2 regions of the Kitasatospora sp. MBT66 genome follow, and region 2 is predicted to be linked to the other one. Evidence: riboswitches for the same ligand, from Rfam matches in the RefSeq annotation. Region 2 holds a riboswitch; the other holds the start of a gene.
What was found. Region 2 has a riboswitch for cyclic di-AMP ahead of BI06_RS45870 (family 16 glycosylhydrolase). Riboswitches for the same ligand answer to the same signal wherever they lie in the genome.
Positions count from the first base shown of each region.

Region 1: another riboswitch for cyclic di-AMP. It lies ahead of BI06_RS55325 (transglycosylase family protein); the one in region 2 lies ahead of BI06_RS45870 (family 16 glycosylhydrolase).

Region 1 is NZ_JAIY01000020.1:174,819-183,359, reverse strand. It holds gene BI06_RS41860 (LacI family DNA-binding transcriptional regulator) at 1-614, shown strand, start outside; gene BI06_RS55325 (transglycosylase family protein) at 800-2,077, opposite strand; cyclic di-AMP (ydaO/yuaA leader) riboswitch at 2,064-2,231, opposite strand; gene BI06_RS41850 (hypothetical protein) at 2,497-4,731, shown strand; gene BI06_RS41845 (hypothetical protein) at 4,821-5,756, opposite strand; gene BI06_RS41840 (DUF397 domain-containing protein) at 6,271-6,525, shown strand; gene BI06_RS41835 (ATP-binding protein) at 7,014-7,535, opposite strand; gene BI06_RS41830 (helix-turn-helix transcriptional regulator) at 7,950-8,541, shown strand, end outside.
Region 2 is NZ_JAIY01000003.1:422,559-431,099, reverse strand. It holds gene aceB (malate synthase A) at 1-1,257, opposite strand, end outside; gene BI06_RS03840 (IclR family transcriptional regulator) at 1,506-2,246, shown strand; gene BI06_RS47665 (hypothetical protein) at 2,414-3,037, shown strand; gene BI06_RS45870 (family 16 glycosylhydrolase) at 3,062-4,330, opposite strand; cyclic di-AMP (ydaO/yuaA leader) riboswitch at 4,334-4,499, opposite strand; gene BI06_RS47660 (MoaF N-terminal domain-containing protein) at 4,822-5,151, shown strand; gene BI06_RS03820 (esterase family protein) at 5,242-6,390, opposite strand; gene BI06_RS03815 (TetR/AcrR family transcriptional regulator) at 6,663-7,283, opposite strand; gene BI06_RS03810 (SDR family NAD(P)-dependent oxidoreductase) at 7,421-8,185, shown strand; gene BI06_RS03805 (phosphotriesterase) at 8,316-8,541, opposite strand, start outside.

The sequences.
Region 1 (8,541 bases), on a different contig from region 2:
CCCGGCTGGCCGGGCGCGGGGTGCCGTTCGTGCTGATCAACGGTTACAGCGAGAAGATCGACGCGCCGTTCATCTCGCCGGACGACCGGGCCGCGATGTGGATGGCCGTCCAGCACCTGGCCGAACTCGGCCACGAGCGGATCGGGCTGGCCGTCGGGCAGCGGCGGTACGTCCCGGTGCTGCGCAAGATCGAGGGCTTCACGGCGGCCCTGCGGGAGGTGCTCGGGCACACCCGGGAGGAGGCCGAGGAGCTCGTCCGGCACACGCTGTTCAGCGTGGAGGGCGGGCACGCGGCGGCCGGGGCGCTGCTGGACAAGGGCTGCACGGCGATCGTCTGCGGCAGCGACATGATGGCGCTCGGCGCGATCCGGGCGGTCCGTCAGCGGGGCCTGTCGGTGCCGCAGGACGTCTCGGTGGTCGGCTTCGACGACTCGCCGCTGATAGCTTTCACCGAGCCGCCGCTGACCACCGTCCGCCAGCCGGTGGAGGCGATGGCCAACGCGGCCGTGGACGCCCTGCTGGAGGAGGTCGGCGGCAACGCCGTCCAGCGCGGGGAGTTCATGTTCCAGCCGGAGCTGGTGATGCGCGGCTCGACCGGGGGCCGCGCCCGCTGAGGGCAGCGACAGCACGAGGGACAGCACGAGGGACAGCACGAGGGACAGCACGAGGGGCCCGGGAGCGAACCGCTCCCGGGCCCCTCGGCGTTCCGCTCTGCCCTCCGCGGAGGTGCCGTCCGCGGGCCTGCCTCGGCCCCCGGGGGAGGAGCGACGACTCTCCCGGGGGCCGAGGTACTACCGGATCAGACCCGGCCGGCGAAGTCCGGCGCCCAGTTGGCGACGGTCTGGACCCGCACGCCCGAGCTCGGGTTGGCGGCCTCGACGTACTTGCCGTCGCCGATGTAGAGCGCGACGTGGTAGACGCCGGAGTCCTGGCCGTTGTTGGACCAGAACAGCAGGTCGCCGGCCTTGAGCGAGTCCAGCGAGACGTGCGTGGACGCGGCGGCCTGGTCGGCGGCGACGCGCGGGACGGAGATGCCCGCGGCGCGCAGCGCGGCCTGGGTCAGGCCGGAGCAGTCCCAGCCGCCGTTGCCGGTGCCGCCGTAGACGTAGGCCTGGCCGACCTTCGACTGGGCGAAGGAGACGGCGGCGGCCATGCTGCCGGTGGCGGCCGGGGCGGGGGCCGGGGTCTCGGCCTTCGCGGCGGGCTCGGCGGCGGGCTTGGCGGCCGTCCCGGAGCCGTTCTGCGCGTCCTTGGCGCGGTTGAACCAGTCGAAGCCCTTGCCGGACTTGTCGGCGGCCGGGGCCTTCGCCTCGGCGCGGTCGCCGAGGGCCAGGTGCTGGCCCGGGTAGATGCTGTGCGGGCCCTCGGACAGGGTGGAGCGGTTGAGCTCGTACAGCCGCTCCCAGCCGCCCTGGACGTTGTTCTTGTCGGCGATGGAGGACAGCCAGTCGCCGGCGACCACGGTGTAGTCGGCGGAGGCCTCCTGGCCCGCCTGGCGGTGCCACTTCTGCCAGTCCTGGGCGCCGGTGCGCTGCTGGGCGGCGTCGGAGGCGGCCGGGGTGTCGGCCTTCGCGGCGGGCTCGGCGGCGGGCTTGGCGGCCGGCTTCTCGGCGGGCTTGGCGGCCGGGGCCGGGGTCTTGGTGGCCGGGGCGGCGGCCGAGGTGTCCACGGCGGCGGGGGTGCCGCCCTTGGTCAGACCGGCCTGGACCGAGCAGACCGGCCAGGCGCCGGGGCCCTGCACGGCGAGCACCTTCTCGGCGATCGCGATCTGCTGGTCCTTGGTGGCGAGGTCGGCACGGGCGGCGAAGGAGGTGCCGCCGAACTCGGCCCAGGTGGAGTTGGTGAACTGGAGGCCGCCGTAGAAGCCGTTGCCGGTGTTGATGCTCCAGTTGCCGGTGCTCTCGCACTGGGCGACCTTGTCCCAGGTGGCGACGGAGGCGGCCGAGGCGGTGCCGGCGGTGAGGCAGGGGATGGTGAGGCCGATGCCCGCGACGCCGAGGGCGGCGATCGCGCGGCGGGTGCGGCCGGACAGACGGGTGCCGTTGGTGGGCAGCATGAAGACGTGGTCCTCTCCCACGCCTGCGAGGTGAGCTGTCGGATTCGGGCTGGAGTTGCCCGGCCGCGCTGTGGACGCGGCTTCACCCCTAGCCCGGGTCCGGTCCGTGGACCGGTCCTGGGCGAACTACCTGTGGTTCCCCCGCTCCTGCCGTGATGTATTGCGCTGCCAGCACGCCCGACGGCAGGACTCGGCGTCGCGGACGGGCTGGGTCCGTGTGGCCACGAACGGGGAGCACGTTAAGCAGAGCCGGCTTCAAACCGCAAACATGTGTGACTACCGTCACAGTTTACGAAAGCCGTGCTGAACCGCTGTCCTTCATGATCAGAAATGACCGATTTCCAGCAACGCCCGTCATGGCCAACACAACTGCCTATGCTTCAGAGCGTCGGCGCCATGCCGGCGCCGACGCAGCCGCCCGGGGGGAGGGCTACGCACCGATGGGCATCGACGAGGAGCCGGACGCCGCCCGTCCGGCCGCCAGGCCGCGCGGGGCGCATCGCAGGGCAAAGCATCGCAGACCGGACATCCCACCCGAACCACCCCGAACTCCCGTAAGCCGCCGCGCATTACTGCGCTGGCTGGCCGTCGGCACCGCCTTCGCGGCGATCAGCGGCGAGGAGGTCCTGCGCCGCTCGCTGACCGGCGAGACCCGGCTCGTCACCCCGGCCGCCGTGGTCGGCGCCGGCCCGCCCGGGGAGGGCGCCCCGATGGGCCAGGACGGCGGTCACGGCGCCGCCCCGCCGGGCGCGACCGCCGCCCCGGGCACCGGACCCCCCGAGCCGCCCGCTCCCGCGCCCACCGTCGACCAGGGCGGCCGCCGCTGGTCCGACCGGGCCGGCTGGGGCGGCGGCCCGCCCGGACCGCGCAGCGCCGTCCGGATCACCGACAAGGTCCTGCTCGACACCGACGCCGAGGTCGGCTCCCTGCTGGTCGAGCCGGGCGGCAGTCTCACCTTCGCCGCCGACCGCACCCTCACCCTCGCCGCCGCGGGCAACGTCGAGATCCGCGGCACCCTCGCCCTCGCCCCCGACGGCGACCGGGTCCACACCCTCCGCTTCCCCGCCGTCGACGAGAAGCGCTTCCAGGGTGACGGTATGAAAGTGGTCGACACCGACGTCGGCCTCTGGGTCACCGGCGCCGGCTACCTGCGGCTGGACGGCGCCGCCAAGACCGCCTGGGTCCGCGCCGAGCGCGAGCTCAGGGCCGGCGACACCGTCGTCAACCTGGCCGCCCCGCCCGCCGGCTGGCTCCCCGGCGACGAACTGGCCGTCACCCCGACCGGCCCGCCCGACCAGGACGGCTTCGCCGCCGCCTACGACCTCGTCACCGTCCGGTCCGTCAGCGGAACCACCGTCACCCTGACCACCCCGTTGAAGTACCCGCACCCCAGGGTCGCCGCCGGAGGGGGCGTCACCGTCGGTGCCGAACTGCTCAACCTCACCCGCAGCGTCCGGGTCGAGGGCAGCGCCAAGGGCCGCGCGCACGTCCACCTCACCAGCACCCGCCGGGCCGACGTCCGGCACACCGCGCTGCGCTGGGTCGGGCCGCGCGCCGACACCAAGGAGACCTGGCGGGGCCCGGACGGCACCGCGCCGGTCACCGCGCCGGTGCTCGGCCGGTACGGGCTGCACTTCCACCGGCTCGGCGACGCCACCCGGGGCACCGTGGTCGAGGGCGTGGTCGTCCGGGACGCGGGCAGCCACGCGTTCGTGCCGCACGCCAGCCACGGCATCACCTTCCGCAGCTGCGTCAGCCACGAGACCTGGGAGGACGCCTACTGGTGGGACGGTCCGCTGGACACCCGCACTCCCCAGCAGCCCTCCGACGACATCGTCTACGAGTCCTGCGTCGCCTCCCGCACCCTGCTCGAACCCAACCCCCGGGCCTACCGGCTGACCGGCTTCAACCTCGGCGCGGGCACCGGCGGCAAGGCCGTGGACTGCGTCGCCGTCGGGGTGCAGGGCGCCACCGGTGCCTCCGGCTTCGAGTGGCCGGAGAACAGCGAGGGCGTCTGGACCTTCCAGCGCTGCCTGGCCCACAACAACCTGCAGGACGGCATCTTCGTCTGGCTCAACGCCCAGCGGCACCACGTGGTCACCGAGTTCGCCGCCTACCACAACGGCGGCTGGGGCATCGAGCACGGCGCCTACCTCAACGACTTCGACTACACCGCGAGCGTGCTGTACGGCAACGCGGGCGGGGGAGTGGCGCTGCACGCGCTCGGCCGGGACCGGGGCAGCAACTTCGACGGGCTGCTGATCGACGCCGCCGGGCGCAGCGACTTCGCGGTCTCCACCGCCCGGCACGAACTCGCCGGGGAGTCGGTCACCTTCAGCCGCAGCCGGTTCACCGGCTACCGCAGGGCCGGGATCGCCTTCCGCGCCGGTGCCGACGGCAGACCGGACGACGTCCTGGTGCTGGACTGCGAGTTCGGCGGCAACGAGCTCTGGCTGGACCCGGAGGCCGGGGCGCCCAAGAACATCCTGCTGCGCGAGGCCGGGACGACCGAGGTGCTCCAGGTCCGCCGGGCGGGCGAGGAGGGCACCGACCGGCCGCAGTGGAACGCGGCCGCCGCGTCGGTGCCGACCCTGGCGGGCCAGTCCCGGCCGGTGCAGGTGCCGGCGCTGAGGCTGAAGGACGCGGCCGCGCCCACCACCCGGGTGGGGCGGTGACGGTGCCGCGGCGGCGCCGGACGCCGTCGGCGGACGCGCGGCGGGCCCGGAACGGAGGTGCCGTTCCGGGCCCGCCCGCGCGATGTCCGCTACTGGGCGGCGTGCCGTCCGTTGCCGCGGGGGCCGGTCCCGTCCGCGTCCTCGGCCTCGTCCGCCCCGAAGTCGGGGTCGACGGCCGGCAGCGCGGCCAGGTAGGTGGAGGCGACCAGCTGACCCACCGCCTGGTACGCGCCCAGCGGCGCGGCCGACGGGCAGCCGGACTCCTCGGCGGCCGCGGCGAGCAGCTCGGCGTCCGCCTCGGGGCCGATCACCAGCGGGGCCAGGGCCGGGTTCTGGGCACCCATCTCCTTGAGGTGGGCGACGGCCTCGGCCACCGAGCCGGGGATGTCCAGCGCGGCGGCGACGACCGGGACGGCGAGCCGGGCGGCCAGCAGCATGCCGGTGATGCCGGCCGCGTCGGCCGCGGGCTGCCCACCGACGGTGGTGAGCACCACGCCGTCGGCGGCGGTCGCGATGGCGAACAGCCGGGCGCGGTCGGCGCGGGCCAGGCCGGCCTCGGAGAGGCGGACGTGGACGGCCTCGGCGAGCAGCGGGTGCGGGCCCAGGGTGTCGGTGACCTGGGCGCCGTACTCGGCGGCGAGGGCGTGCAGTTCGGCGAGGAAGCCGTGCGGCCCGGGCACCAGCGGCACCACGACGGGCGTCGGCAGGCCGGCCTCGGCCGCCTCGGTCAGGAGTTCGGCGACGGTGCGCTCGGCCTCGGTCCCGCCGGTCTGCTGGCCGTCGGTCCCGCCGGTCGGCAGGTAGCCGGCGGCGGTCAGCACGCCGTTCTGCTCGCTGCGGACGATCGACAGCAGCTCCTCGACCACGGACCGGGATTCCGGTCCGGCGGCCGCGGGGACGGCGAGCAGCAGGGCCGGGGAACCGGCCGGGATCTCGGGGCGCTCGGGACGGCGGTGGCGCCCCCGCGCACGGGAGCCTGGAGTACGGACGGGCAGTGGCGCGCCCGGGATGGCTGCGGTGCTCATGGCGGAGATCGTAGGACATCTGCCCGCCCGGCCCGCATTCGGCTGCCGTACCGGGTGGGACCACCGCTGCGAAAACCGGACATAACCGGCCTCCGGGCGGCAGTTGTCCCGGTACCCGCGCAGATGCGACGGAACGGGGCTTTCGTTGCAGCAGTGGCGCGTGAGATGTCTCACAGCATACGACCGGCCTGACGGAGCGTCACTGAAGTGCGACTCCCGGCGTCGGAAGATCAACATTCAGCGGGGGGTCGCCTACGGGCGGTTAGCGGCTACCTGTCGATTCGCTCGGCTATGTCCGCTTATATGCCGCCGGGGGGGCTCTTTGCGAAGAGTTCCGGTTCGGTGTCGAAAAGGCCGTGCACCTGCAATGTCCCGTGCTGATGCACGTGCACTGGAGCTATCATCGCGTCAAGTGAGGCGTTGTGCCGGGCCGGTACGGGGCCGGCCCGGTCGTACGGCCGGGGCCGGGGCGCCGAGCTGGACGACCCACTCCGGAGCTCTTCGGGAGATTTCTATGCACGACTCGCACGACACGTACGACACGTACAACGGGATGGCCGCTGCGGACCTCGAAGGCGTGGTCTGGCAGAAGAGCCTGCACAGCAACTCTCAGGGGAACTGCGTCGAATTCGCCGCCCTTCCGGGGGGCGAGGTGGCGATGCGCAACTCGCGCTTCCCGGACGGTCCGGCGCTGATCTACACCCGGGCCGAGATCGCGGCACTGCTGCTGGGGGCCAAGGACGGGGAGTTCGACCACCTGGCGGTCTGACCGGTCGCCGGCTTCACCATCGGGGGGCCGTCGTGGGTGCTGACACCACGACGGCCTTTGTCTTTTCCGGCCGACCCGCCGGCGCTCCCGGTTCCCCCGGTTCCCCCGGTTCTCCGGGCGCTCCCGGCTCTTCCTGCCACCGGGGTCCGCCGCCGAGGGGTGCCCGGCCTTTGTGGCGGAGGCCTGCGCGGGGCCCGCGTGCGCCGCCCGCGTTCCCCCGCCCGCGTTCCCCCGCCCGCGTTCCCCCGCCCGCGTTCCCCCGTCCGCGTTCGCCGGTCCGTCCGCCCCGCCCTCGTCCGTTCTCCGCCGCCCGCCTCCGTCGCGCTGCCGAGCCGCCGCACGCGGATCGGAGGGACGCCACCGCCGGGAGGCTGCCGGTGCCCGCTGCCCGAGGGCCGCCGATCGCCGTTGCCGGGGTGGAGTGGTCGCCGGAGGAACTCGCCGGCCGCAGTGTGGTGTTCCCGGCACGGCTGTCCGCGGACGCGGAGTCAGGCCGAGCGCCGGTGCCGTCCGCCGAACTCGGCCACGGGGGCCGGTCGCAGGCTCTCCTCCGCCTCGAACAGTGCCCAGACCACCTTGCCGCCGCCCAGCGGGTGCCATCCCCAGGAGCGGCTGAAGGAGTCGACCAGGTGCAGCCCGCGGCCGGACTCGGCCACGAAGTCCGCCTCCCGGGCCACCGGGCCCAGGCTGCTGGGATCGCTCACCGCGCAGACCACCTGGGGCGCGCGGTGCACAAGGCTTATTCGGATCGGCAGCCTGCCCTCGGGCGTCGGCTGCGTGGGAAAGTCGTGGTCGTCCGCCGTGGTCGGGCACGCGCCGATCGCGTGCCGCAACGCGTTGGTCACCAGCTCCGAGGCCACCAGCGCGACGTCGTCGAAGAGCTCGCCCAGGCCCCAGCGCTGCAGGGCGGTCCTGGCGAAGTCGCGCGCGGTTCTGACGGCTTCGTAGCGGGGAGCGAGCGTACACGTGACCACATGGGGGTCGACTGCCAAAGCCGTTCCGGTGCTCATGAAGAGCTCCTCCCATAAGGGGGCGGACACGGCTGGACCCGCCGGGGTCATGCCGGTCACCTCCGACTCGCTCGGCCGCGCGGCCGCCCCTCGACCAGGCGCGCGCGCACGAGGGCCCGGAGGCGCGGGGGCGCTGCCGGGCCGGTGCACGGAATCGCGCGTGGGGTCGACGCGGAGCCCGCGGGATTGCCAGGGATGTGCAGGTGCACGTGCACCATCGTGCTCTGCGCTCACTACAGATGCAAGAGCCGATTCACGTGCAGTCGTTCAAATGGCATATGCAAGCGCCGGATGCACGTGCATCCTGGTGTGCGGAGTGCAGAACTGATAGGAACATCCGTCAGTATCGGCACCGTGAGCGCTCAACTGATGGCAGACTGTGCGCTGTTTGCCCTAGGTGGAGGTTAGGACCGCATGACCACAGTTCAGCCGGGCGGCGGCTCGATGGTCCGCCGGATCCTCCTCGGCTCCCAGCTGCGCCGGCTCCGAGAGACGCGCGGCATCACCCGCGAGGACGCGGGCTACGCGATCCGGGCTTCCGAGTCCAAGATCAGCCGCATGGAACTCGGCCGGGTCAGCTTCAAGGAACGCGACGTCGCCGACCTGCTCAGCCTCTACGGCGTGGACGACGGCCTCGAACGCGAGGCGCTGCTCGGCCTGGTCCGTGAGGCCAACAAGTCGGGCTGGTGGCACAGCTTCAACGACGTCCTGCCGGGTTGGTTCCAGACCTATGTCGGCCTCGAGGAGGCCGCTGCCCTGATCCGCACCTACGAAGTCCAGTTCGTCCCCGGCCTGCTGCAGTCCGAGGAGTACGCACGGGCGGTTTTCGGCCAGAGTCGGCCGGTGATCAGCGAGGAGGAGGTCGAACGCCGGGTCAGCCTGCGCATGCGCCGTCAGAAGCTGCTCACCGAGGGCGGCAGCCCGCGGCTCTGGGCGGTCATCGACGAGGCCGCGCTGCGCCGTCCGGTCGGCGGCCCCAAGGTGATGCGCGGCCAGGTCCAGTACC
Region 2 (8,541 bases):
GAGCAGCTGGTCGGCGGTGACCGGCCCGTCCGGGCCGGGGTTGTCCTTCTGGTGCGGGCGGTCGCCGAGCACGGCGTCGAAGGAGGCGCGGGCGACCGGGACGAGGTCCGGGTGCGCGACCCAGGAGCCGTCGAAGCCGTTGCCGGCCTCGCGGTCCTTGTCGGCCTGGACCTTCTCCAGCGCGGCCGCGTTGACCTCGGGGTCCCTGCGGCTGGGGATGAACGCGGCCATGCCGCCGATGGCGTGCGCGCCGCGCCGGTGGCAGGTCCGCACCAGGAGCCGGGTGTAGGCGGCCATGAACGGCGAGGCCATGGTGACGGTGTTGCGGTCGGGCAGGATGTAGTGCTCGCCGGCGTCGCGGAAGTTCTTGACGATGGAGAACAGGTAGTCCCATCGGCCGGCGTTGAGGCCGGCGGCGTGGTCCCGCAGCTCGTGGAGGATCTCGTCCATCTCGAAGGCGGCGGTGATGGTCTCGATCAGCACGGTGGCGCGGACCGTGCCGTGCGGGATGCCCAACTCGGCCTGGGCGTGGGTGAACACGTCGTTCCAGAGCCGGGCTTCGAGGTGGCTCTCGGTCTTCGGCAGGTAGAAGTACGGCCCGGAGTTCGGGTCGCCCGCGCCGCGGGCGAGCAGCCGGGCGGCGTTGTGGAAGAAGTAGAGGCCGAAGTCGAGGAACGCGCCGGCCACCGGCTCGCCGTCGACCAGCAGGTGGTTCTCGTCGAGGTGCCAGCCGCGGGGGCGGACCACGACGGTGGCGAGTTCGGCGGCCGGGCGCAGGGTGTAGCTCTTGCCCGCGTCGGTGGCGAAGTCGATCCGGCCCTCGAAGGCGTCGATCAGGTTGATCTGACCGCTCACCACGTTCTCCCAGGTCGGGGAGGTGGCGTCCTCGAAGTCGGCGAGCCAGACCTTCGCGCCGGAGTTGAGCGCGTTGATCACCATCTTGCGGTCGGTGGGGCCGGTGATCTCGACCCGGCGGTCCTGGAGCGCCTTCGGCGCCTCGGCGACCCGCCAGTCGGCGGCGCGGACGTCGGCCGTGCCGGGCAGGAAGTCCAGGGTGCCGGTGCGGGCGATCTCCGCACGGCGCTCCCGGCGGCGGGCGAGCAGTTCGCGGCGCCGGCCTTCGAAGGAGCGGTGCAGGCCGACGACGAAGGCGACCGCCTCCGGAGTGAGCACCTCCTCGGCCCGGTGGACGCGCGGACCCGCGACCGTGACGACCGGAGCGGTGGGGGAAGCTCCGGGTCCCTGATCTGCAGCCATGAGCAGGACACTCCTAAGTGGAGGGCTTGATTCTGTAAGGTGGAGACTAGTTTCCGCGATACAGAATTTCAACGGTTTGTTGAGATGATCGCTGGGACTGTACTCCTCCTCCGACCGCGAAGGGAACGCCGGTGGCCCCGACCTCCGAGAGCAGTGAGAGCACCGAAAGCAGCGGGAGCACCGCGAACGGCGAGGGCGGCGCCCCGAAGGCGCCCGCCACGACGGCGCCGGAGCGCACCGGCGGCGGGGTGCAGTCCGTCGAACGGGCCTTCCAACTGCTGGAGGCGCTCGCCGACTCCGGCGGCGTGGCGACGCTCAGCGAGCTCTCCACCTCCTCCGGACTGCCGATGCCGACCATCCATCGCCTGGTTCGTACCCTCGTGCAGCAGGGCTATGTCCGCCAGGACACCGCGCGCCGCTACACCCTCGGCCCGCGGCTGATCCGGCTCGGCGAGACCGCCGGGCGACTGCTCGGCAGCTGGGCCCGCCCCTACCTGGCCGAACTCATGGAGGCCACCGGCGAGACCGCCAACCTCGCGGTACTGGAGGGCGGCGAGGTGGTCTACGTCGGGCAGGTGCAGTCGCGGCGCTCGATGCGGATGTTCACCGAGGTCGGCCGCCGGGTGCAGCCGCACTGCACCGGCGTCGGCAAGGCGCTGCTGGCGCAGCTGCCCGACGAGGAGGCGCGCGCCGTGCTCGGCCCCAACCCGCTGCCCGCGCACACCCCGCACACGGTCACCGACCCGCAGGAGCTGATGGCCCAGCTGGCCGAGGCGCGCGAGCGCGGCTATGTGGTCGACGACCAGGAGCAGGAGATCGGGGTGCGCTGCATCGCCCTCGCCGTGCCCGGCGCTCCGACCCCGACGGCGCTCTCCGTCTCCGGTCCGGAGGCCCGGATCAGGGCGCTGGAGGAGCAGGCCGGCGCGGCCTCGCTGGTGCCGGTGATGCACGGGATCGCGGCCCGGCTGGGGCAGGTCCTGGCACCCTGACGTACGTTCAGTGCGAGCGACGCGCCCGGGCGTTCACCCGTTCGAGCCACCCTTCGGGCCGTCCGAGGGCGGGTCGCCGCGGCCCCGGAGACCCTTCGGCGACGCTGGTCCGGATGCCGCCCGCGACGACGCGGGTGTGCCGGACACGAAGGGTTGGGTGAGCGGCGATGACCCGCAGCGGTTCCGTTCGGAAGCTTCTCGGCAGGTCGTTGGTGACGGGGTGCGTGGTGGCGGTGCTGGCCGCCGGACAGGCCGGGGCGGTCTGTCCGCCGGACGACAAGGCGCCCGCGCCCGGGGCGAGCGCCCCGGCACCGGGGGCCGGTGACCCCGGCGCCTCGGCCCCGGGCACGACCGCCGACCCGGCGGTGGCGGCCGTGCCCTCGAACTCCGACCTCTACGTCGTCCGGATCGACCCGGACCCGGCCGCGCCCGGCGGCACCACCGTCCTGCACGCCTTCGTCGGCAACCTCGGCCCGGACCGGACCGCCTCGCCGTTCACCGTCGTGATCACCCTGCCCGAGGGGGTCACGGCCGAGCCGCCGTTCTTCCCGGAGAACTGCTACGAGTTCCAGAACGGCCACCGGGTGCGCTGCACCTTCCCGGCCGGTCTGCCGAAGTTCCGCAGCGCGACCGCGCTGATCCCGCTCCGGCTCTCCCCCGAGGTCCCCCTCGGCACGCTGGCCGGCGGTTATGTCGCGGTGCGCGGCGACGACGACCGGATCGAGAGCAACAACCGGCAGCCGTTCACGATCGAGGTCGTCGAGTCCACCGGTCCGAGGCCGATCGTCTGACCGTCGGCCCCGGACCGGTGACTGCTACCGGTAGACCCGGACGTAGTCCGCCGCGAAGGTGATCGGCGTGGTGCCCGAGGGCGCGGGGTGGTAGTTCCCCGCGCTCAGGGACAGGTTGAGGATCGGGTACGCGGTCCAGCCGGCGCCGACGCCCTTGCCGTCGGAGAAGACCTTGGTGCCGTTGATGTACCAGTCGACCGAGGTGGCGCCGTAGTGGGTGCCGACGGTGACCCAGCTGTCCTTGGCGATCGCCTTGGCGTCGGTGACGTACAGGTGGCCCGGGTTGATGTGGTTGGTCAGCTCCAGCAGGTTCGGGTTGTCGCTGTGGTACTCGAAGGAGTCGATCTCCCCGTGGGTGCCGCTGGTGCTGTTCCACGTCCACAGCGCCGGCCAGGCGCCGGTGCCGGCCGGGAGCTTGACCCGGGTCTCGATGTAGTCCCCGGTCTTCACCTTGAAGCCCTCGCTGGAGTACTCGGTGGTGAGCAGGCCGGTGTCCCAGGCCTGCTTGCCGTTCTCCAGCGTGTGCGTGCCCGGCCGGGCGGTGAAGGTGGCGACGCCGCCGGAGACGGCGACGTTGTTCTTGTTCAGCCAGTCGAGCTTGTTGTCGTTCGGGTTGTGGTCGCCGTAGTGGTAGGAGCTGCTCCGGTCGGCGGTCCAGCGGGAACCCAGGGCGAGGCTGTTGAAGTCGTCGGACCAGGTGAGCGTCTTGCCCGCGACCGGGGCACCCGTGGTGGGGGTGGTCGGCGTCGGCGTGGGGGTGGGCGTCGGCGTGGGGGTCGGCGTCGGCGTCGGGGTGGCGGCGGAGACGACGAGCTCGCGGGAGGGCAGGTTGTGCCAGCCGCCGGTGCTGTCCTGCCAGAAGCCGAACTGGGTGTAGGTGCCGGCGGCCAGGGTGCGCGCGCCGGTGGTGACCGTCAGGCCGGCCGGGCAGACCTGGACGTTGCTCTTGTTCCCGGGGAAGTCGAGGTTGTGCCCGGCCGCGTCGCGGATGCCGACGCCGACGGTCTTCGCGGTGAAGCAGGACGAGGAGTGCAGGGTGAGCGAGCCGGTCGCCGCCTTGCCCGCGACCATGGCGGCCGGGGCGAGCTTGTCCTGGGTGACGGTCGGCAGGGCGGCGGCCTGGGCGCCGGTCACGGCCGGCAGGCCGAGCAGTCCGGCACCGGTGACGGCGAGCGCCCCGGTGGCGGCGAGGGCGGCGCTGCGGCCCCGGTGGGAGGGACGGGCGTGGCGGGGCGCGGGGTGGCGGCCGAGGGCGCGCCGGTTCGGCGCAGGCTGCGGGGAGGCAGTGGGCATGGCAGTGGTCCTCTGCGACGCCTACGAGGTGAGCTGTCGGGTTCGGGCGCGAGGTTGCCCGGCCGTCCGGAGAGCGGCTTCACCCCTAGCCGCGACTCGCACGCTCTGGGCGCGCGGCCGGGCACTGACCTGGGTCCCCCGCTCCCGTCCGCTGTGGTGCTCGATTGCCGGCCGGCGGGTGGACGGGACTCGGCGTCCCGACGGCGGGGCTCCGCTGCGGCGGAAGCCTCTGCAGGCTAGGCAGGCCGTCCGCGCACGGACAACCTTCCGGGGGCTGTTGTCGCGCAGCTCACACCGCCGCCCCGCGCTCCCGAGCGGCCGTTCCGGGTCGCCGTGGGGGCCGCGGTGGCCGTGGTGGCGGGTCCGGCGGGGAAAGTGCGCCACGGAGGCGGGGTGGTCGGATAGGTTGGAGATCCATCCGCGTCCGGAACCGTCCGGGTCGCAGCGAGCACCACGACAGCACGTCCAGAGACGAGGAGACCCGCCCCGCCATGACCGCGTCCCCGCCCGCCTTCGCCGGCCGTACCTTCCTGTTCCGGGTCGACAACGGCGCGGCGTTCCGCAACGCGTACTCGGCCGACGGCAAGCGGCTGCGCTGGGAGGGCCTCGGCGAGTCGGCGGGCCAGTGGGAGGACGTCTCCCTGCACGTCGCCGAGGTCGGCCCGCAGCTCTACTTCGTCAGCTGGACCGAGGTGAGCGGCATCACCGTGAGCCACGTGATGGACCTGGCCCGGATGACGGTCCGCGCGTTCTGGACGTACGAGGGCGAGGGCGGCCGGGTCGGCGAGCTGCACACCGGCACCCTGGAGCAGGTGGCCTGAGCGCCTGCCCGCACGGACGCCTTCCCGGACGGACGCCCGGCCGTACCGGTCGGGCCGACCGGCCGACCGGCCGACCGGCGGCAGGGACGGTCAGGCCGACGGGCTCGCGGCCGGGACGGTCAGGCGCTGGGAGATCCACTCCAGTGAGGACGGGAGCAGCTTGCTCCAGGTCTCGAAGTTGTGGCCGCCGGCCTCCAGCATGCTGTAGGAGACCTTCATCGGGGCGTGCGCGGCGGCCACGAACGCCTCGGTCTCGCGCCGGTAGTTGCCGTCGCCCTCCCGGGTGCCGGCCAGCAGCACGGAGATCGCGGGCTGCGGCAGGTTCTTGAGACGCCACATCAGGTCGGCCTCGTTGCGGCGCTGTTCGCTGCCGTTGTAGAGGTCGCCGGTGCTCGGGTCGTCGGCCGCCTGGTAGTAGCCGGAGAGCGAGACGGCGGTCGGGTAGACGTCGGGGTGGCGCATCGCCAGCTTGAGCGCGCAGTAGCCGCCGGTGGAGTTGCCCATGAACGCCCAGGACTTCGGGTCGGCGGAGACCCGGTAGGTGGCCTGGATCGCCGAGGGCACGTCCTTGGCGAAGTAGGCGTCGGTCTGCGCGCCGTTGGGGACGTCCTCGCACTCGGTGTCCTGCGGCAGCGCGGGCGAGGGGCGCACCAGCACCAGCACGGTCGGCTGCATCCGCCCCTCCTGGAGCAGCTTCAGCGCCGCGCCCGGGTAGTTGAGGCGGGTGACGAGGTTCTTGGCGATGCCCGGGAAGCCGGTGCTGACGACCAGGACCGGGAACTGCTTCTGCTCGTACTCGGGCTGGAAGTACTGCGGCGGCAGGTAGACGTAGCCCTCGGTGGAGAGCCGGGTGGTGGCGCCGTCGATGCGGACCTCGCGGATCTCGCCGGACTTGTCGCGGTCGCGGCCGAGCGCGCCGCCGCCCTGCACCTCGGCGTGGCCGATGGTCTCGACGCGCAGCCGGCCGGAGGCGTCCACCTTGTTGTGGATGACCACCGGCCCGCTGTCCCCGGTGCCCAGCAGGTCGTCCCAGCTGCTGTAGAACGCGAAGTAGTTGTTGGCGACCAGGCCGAGCGCGGCGAGCACCGCCAGCTGGGTGGCGAGCAGGGCGCCGATCCGGCCGAGGACGGCCTTCCAGCTCTTCTTCGACAGTCTCGGCCACAGCCAGACCGTCCCGACCATCGCCGCGACGGCGATCAGAACGGTCAGTGCCAGCACCTTGTGGCTCGTCAGACCCATGTCGTGTTTGCTCCCACGCCTCGTACTCCCCAGCCCCCGGGGGAAGGACACCCGGGAGGGCCGCCCCGGTTCCCCCGTCCGCAGTGGGGCACCGTCGCCGAGGCGCGACCACCCAGCCTAGCCGCTCCGGAGTGCCCCCCGCCCCCGCCGACCAGCGGTGACGCCCTCGGTCTTGAGGAGGAGAAGCGGGCCGTGGGGATGTGCTTCCGGCCCTTGCTCCGCCTGCTGCGGCCGCTGCGGCTGCTGCGGCGGAGCGGGTGACGGAGGCGGCGTCAGTTGACGCGGGTCCACAGGTCGAGGCCGGCGGTGAGCTCGCGCATGCAGCGGGCACCGAGGTCGCGCGGCGAACCGGGGCCGGTGGCCGGGGCGCCGGAGCGTGCCCATTGCTCCAGCGCGACCCGGATCGCGGCGGTGGCGGCCGCGGCGGCGAGTCGGATCTCCAGCAGGTCGGTGCCGGGCGGGCAGCGGTCGGCGATCGCGGCCCGCAGCCGCTCCTCGGAATCGGCGTGCACCCGCTGCCAGACCGTGGCCAGCCGGGGGTCGCGCAGCAGGTCGCGGGTCCAGCGCAGGGCCTCGACGGCGGTCGCGTCGGACGGGCTCAGGGACTCCGCCGCCGAACGCTCCAGCGCCTCGCGGACCGGCAGGTCGGAGGCGCTCTCCGTGAACAGCCGCACCCAGCGTTCACCGCCGGCCGCGAGCAGCGGGGCGACGGCGTCCTCCTTCTCCGAGAAGTAGCGGTAGAAGGTGCGCAGCGAGATGCCGGAGGCGGTGGCGATCTCCTCGGCGGTGGTCGCCTCGGCCCCGCGGGCGGCGAACAGCTCGGCCGCGGCCTGGGCGATCTCCAGCCGGGTGCTCTCGCGGCGGCGCTGGTTCAGGGTCGGACGTCCGGTCACGGGCACAGCGTACGCGGACGAAGGGATCGGTGGCATCTCACGTCGATACGGCGTGTCGAGCCTTTTTGGCACGACGTGTCATTCAGGCGTACCGTGTCAGCGAGGTCGAGAGACCACGAACGGAACGGAGAACCACCATGGAGCGCTTCACCGGACGGAACGTCCTGATCACCGGCGGCGGCTCGGGCATCGGCCGGGCCACCGTGCACCGGATCCTCGCCGAGGGCGGCCGGGTCGTCGCCGTCGACGTCAACGAGGACGGCCTGAAGTCCACCCTGGACCGCGCCACCGCCGACGGCACCGTTGACCGCCTCACCACCACGGTGCTGGACGTGTCGGACGAGGCCGCCGTTCGGACCGTCGTGGCCGAGGCGGTCGCCGCGCTCGGCGGTCTGGACGTCCTGGTCAACGCGGCCGGCATCCTGCGCTCCGCCCACACCCACGGGACCAGCCTGGAGTTCTGGAACAGGATCGTGGCGGTCAACCTGACCGGGACCTTCCTGATGACCCGGGAGGCGCTGCCCGCGCTGCTCGCCGGCGGCAAGGGCGTGGTGGTGAACTTCAGCTCCACCTCCGCCACCTTCGCCCACCCCTACATGGCCGCCTACGCCGCGACCAAGGGCGGCATCCAGTCGTTCACCCACGCGATCGCCGCCGAGTACGCCAAGCAGGGGCTGCGTGCGGTGTGCGTCGCGCCGGGCAGCATCGACAGCGGCATGACCAACAACCCGGGCCTGCCGGCGGACGCCGACTTCAGCCTGCTCGCCAAGCTCTCGCCCGCGCTCGGGCAGGGCTTCGCCGGGCCGGAGACCGTCGCCGGTGTGATCGCCATGCTCGCCTCGGACGACGGCGCGTTCGTCACCGGGACCGAGCTGCGGATCGACGGCGGCACCCACATGTGACGTCGGCTTTGTGGCGCCGGCTTGGTGACGTCGGCCTTGTGGCGCTGGCTTGGTGACGTCGGCCTTGTGACGTCGGCCTTGTGACGTCGGCGGGCTCCGGGGCCCGGCCCCCGGACGGCGGTGGCCGGGCTCAGCCCCGCCACTCCACCGCGAACGCCCGGGCCGGGTTGGCGGTGAGGATGCCGTGCGGGACCTCGGGGCCGAACGCCCGGGCCAGCCGGGGCGCGAGGGCGGTGAGCAGGTGCGTGGGCCCGGGGGCGGAACGGGCGGTACGGGTGGTGGTGTCGCCGCCGAGGAGCACCCGGTCGCCGTACCCGGCCTCGACCAGGGCCGCCACCGTGTCGAAGAGGTGGTGG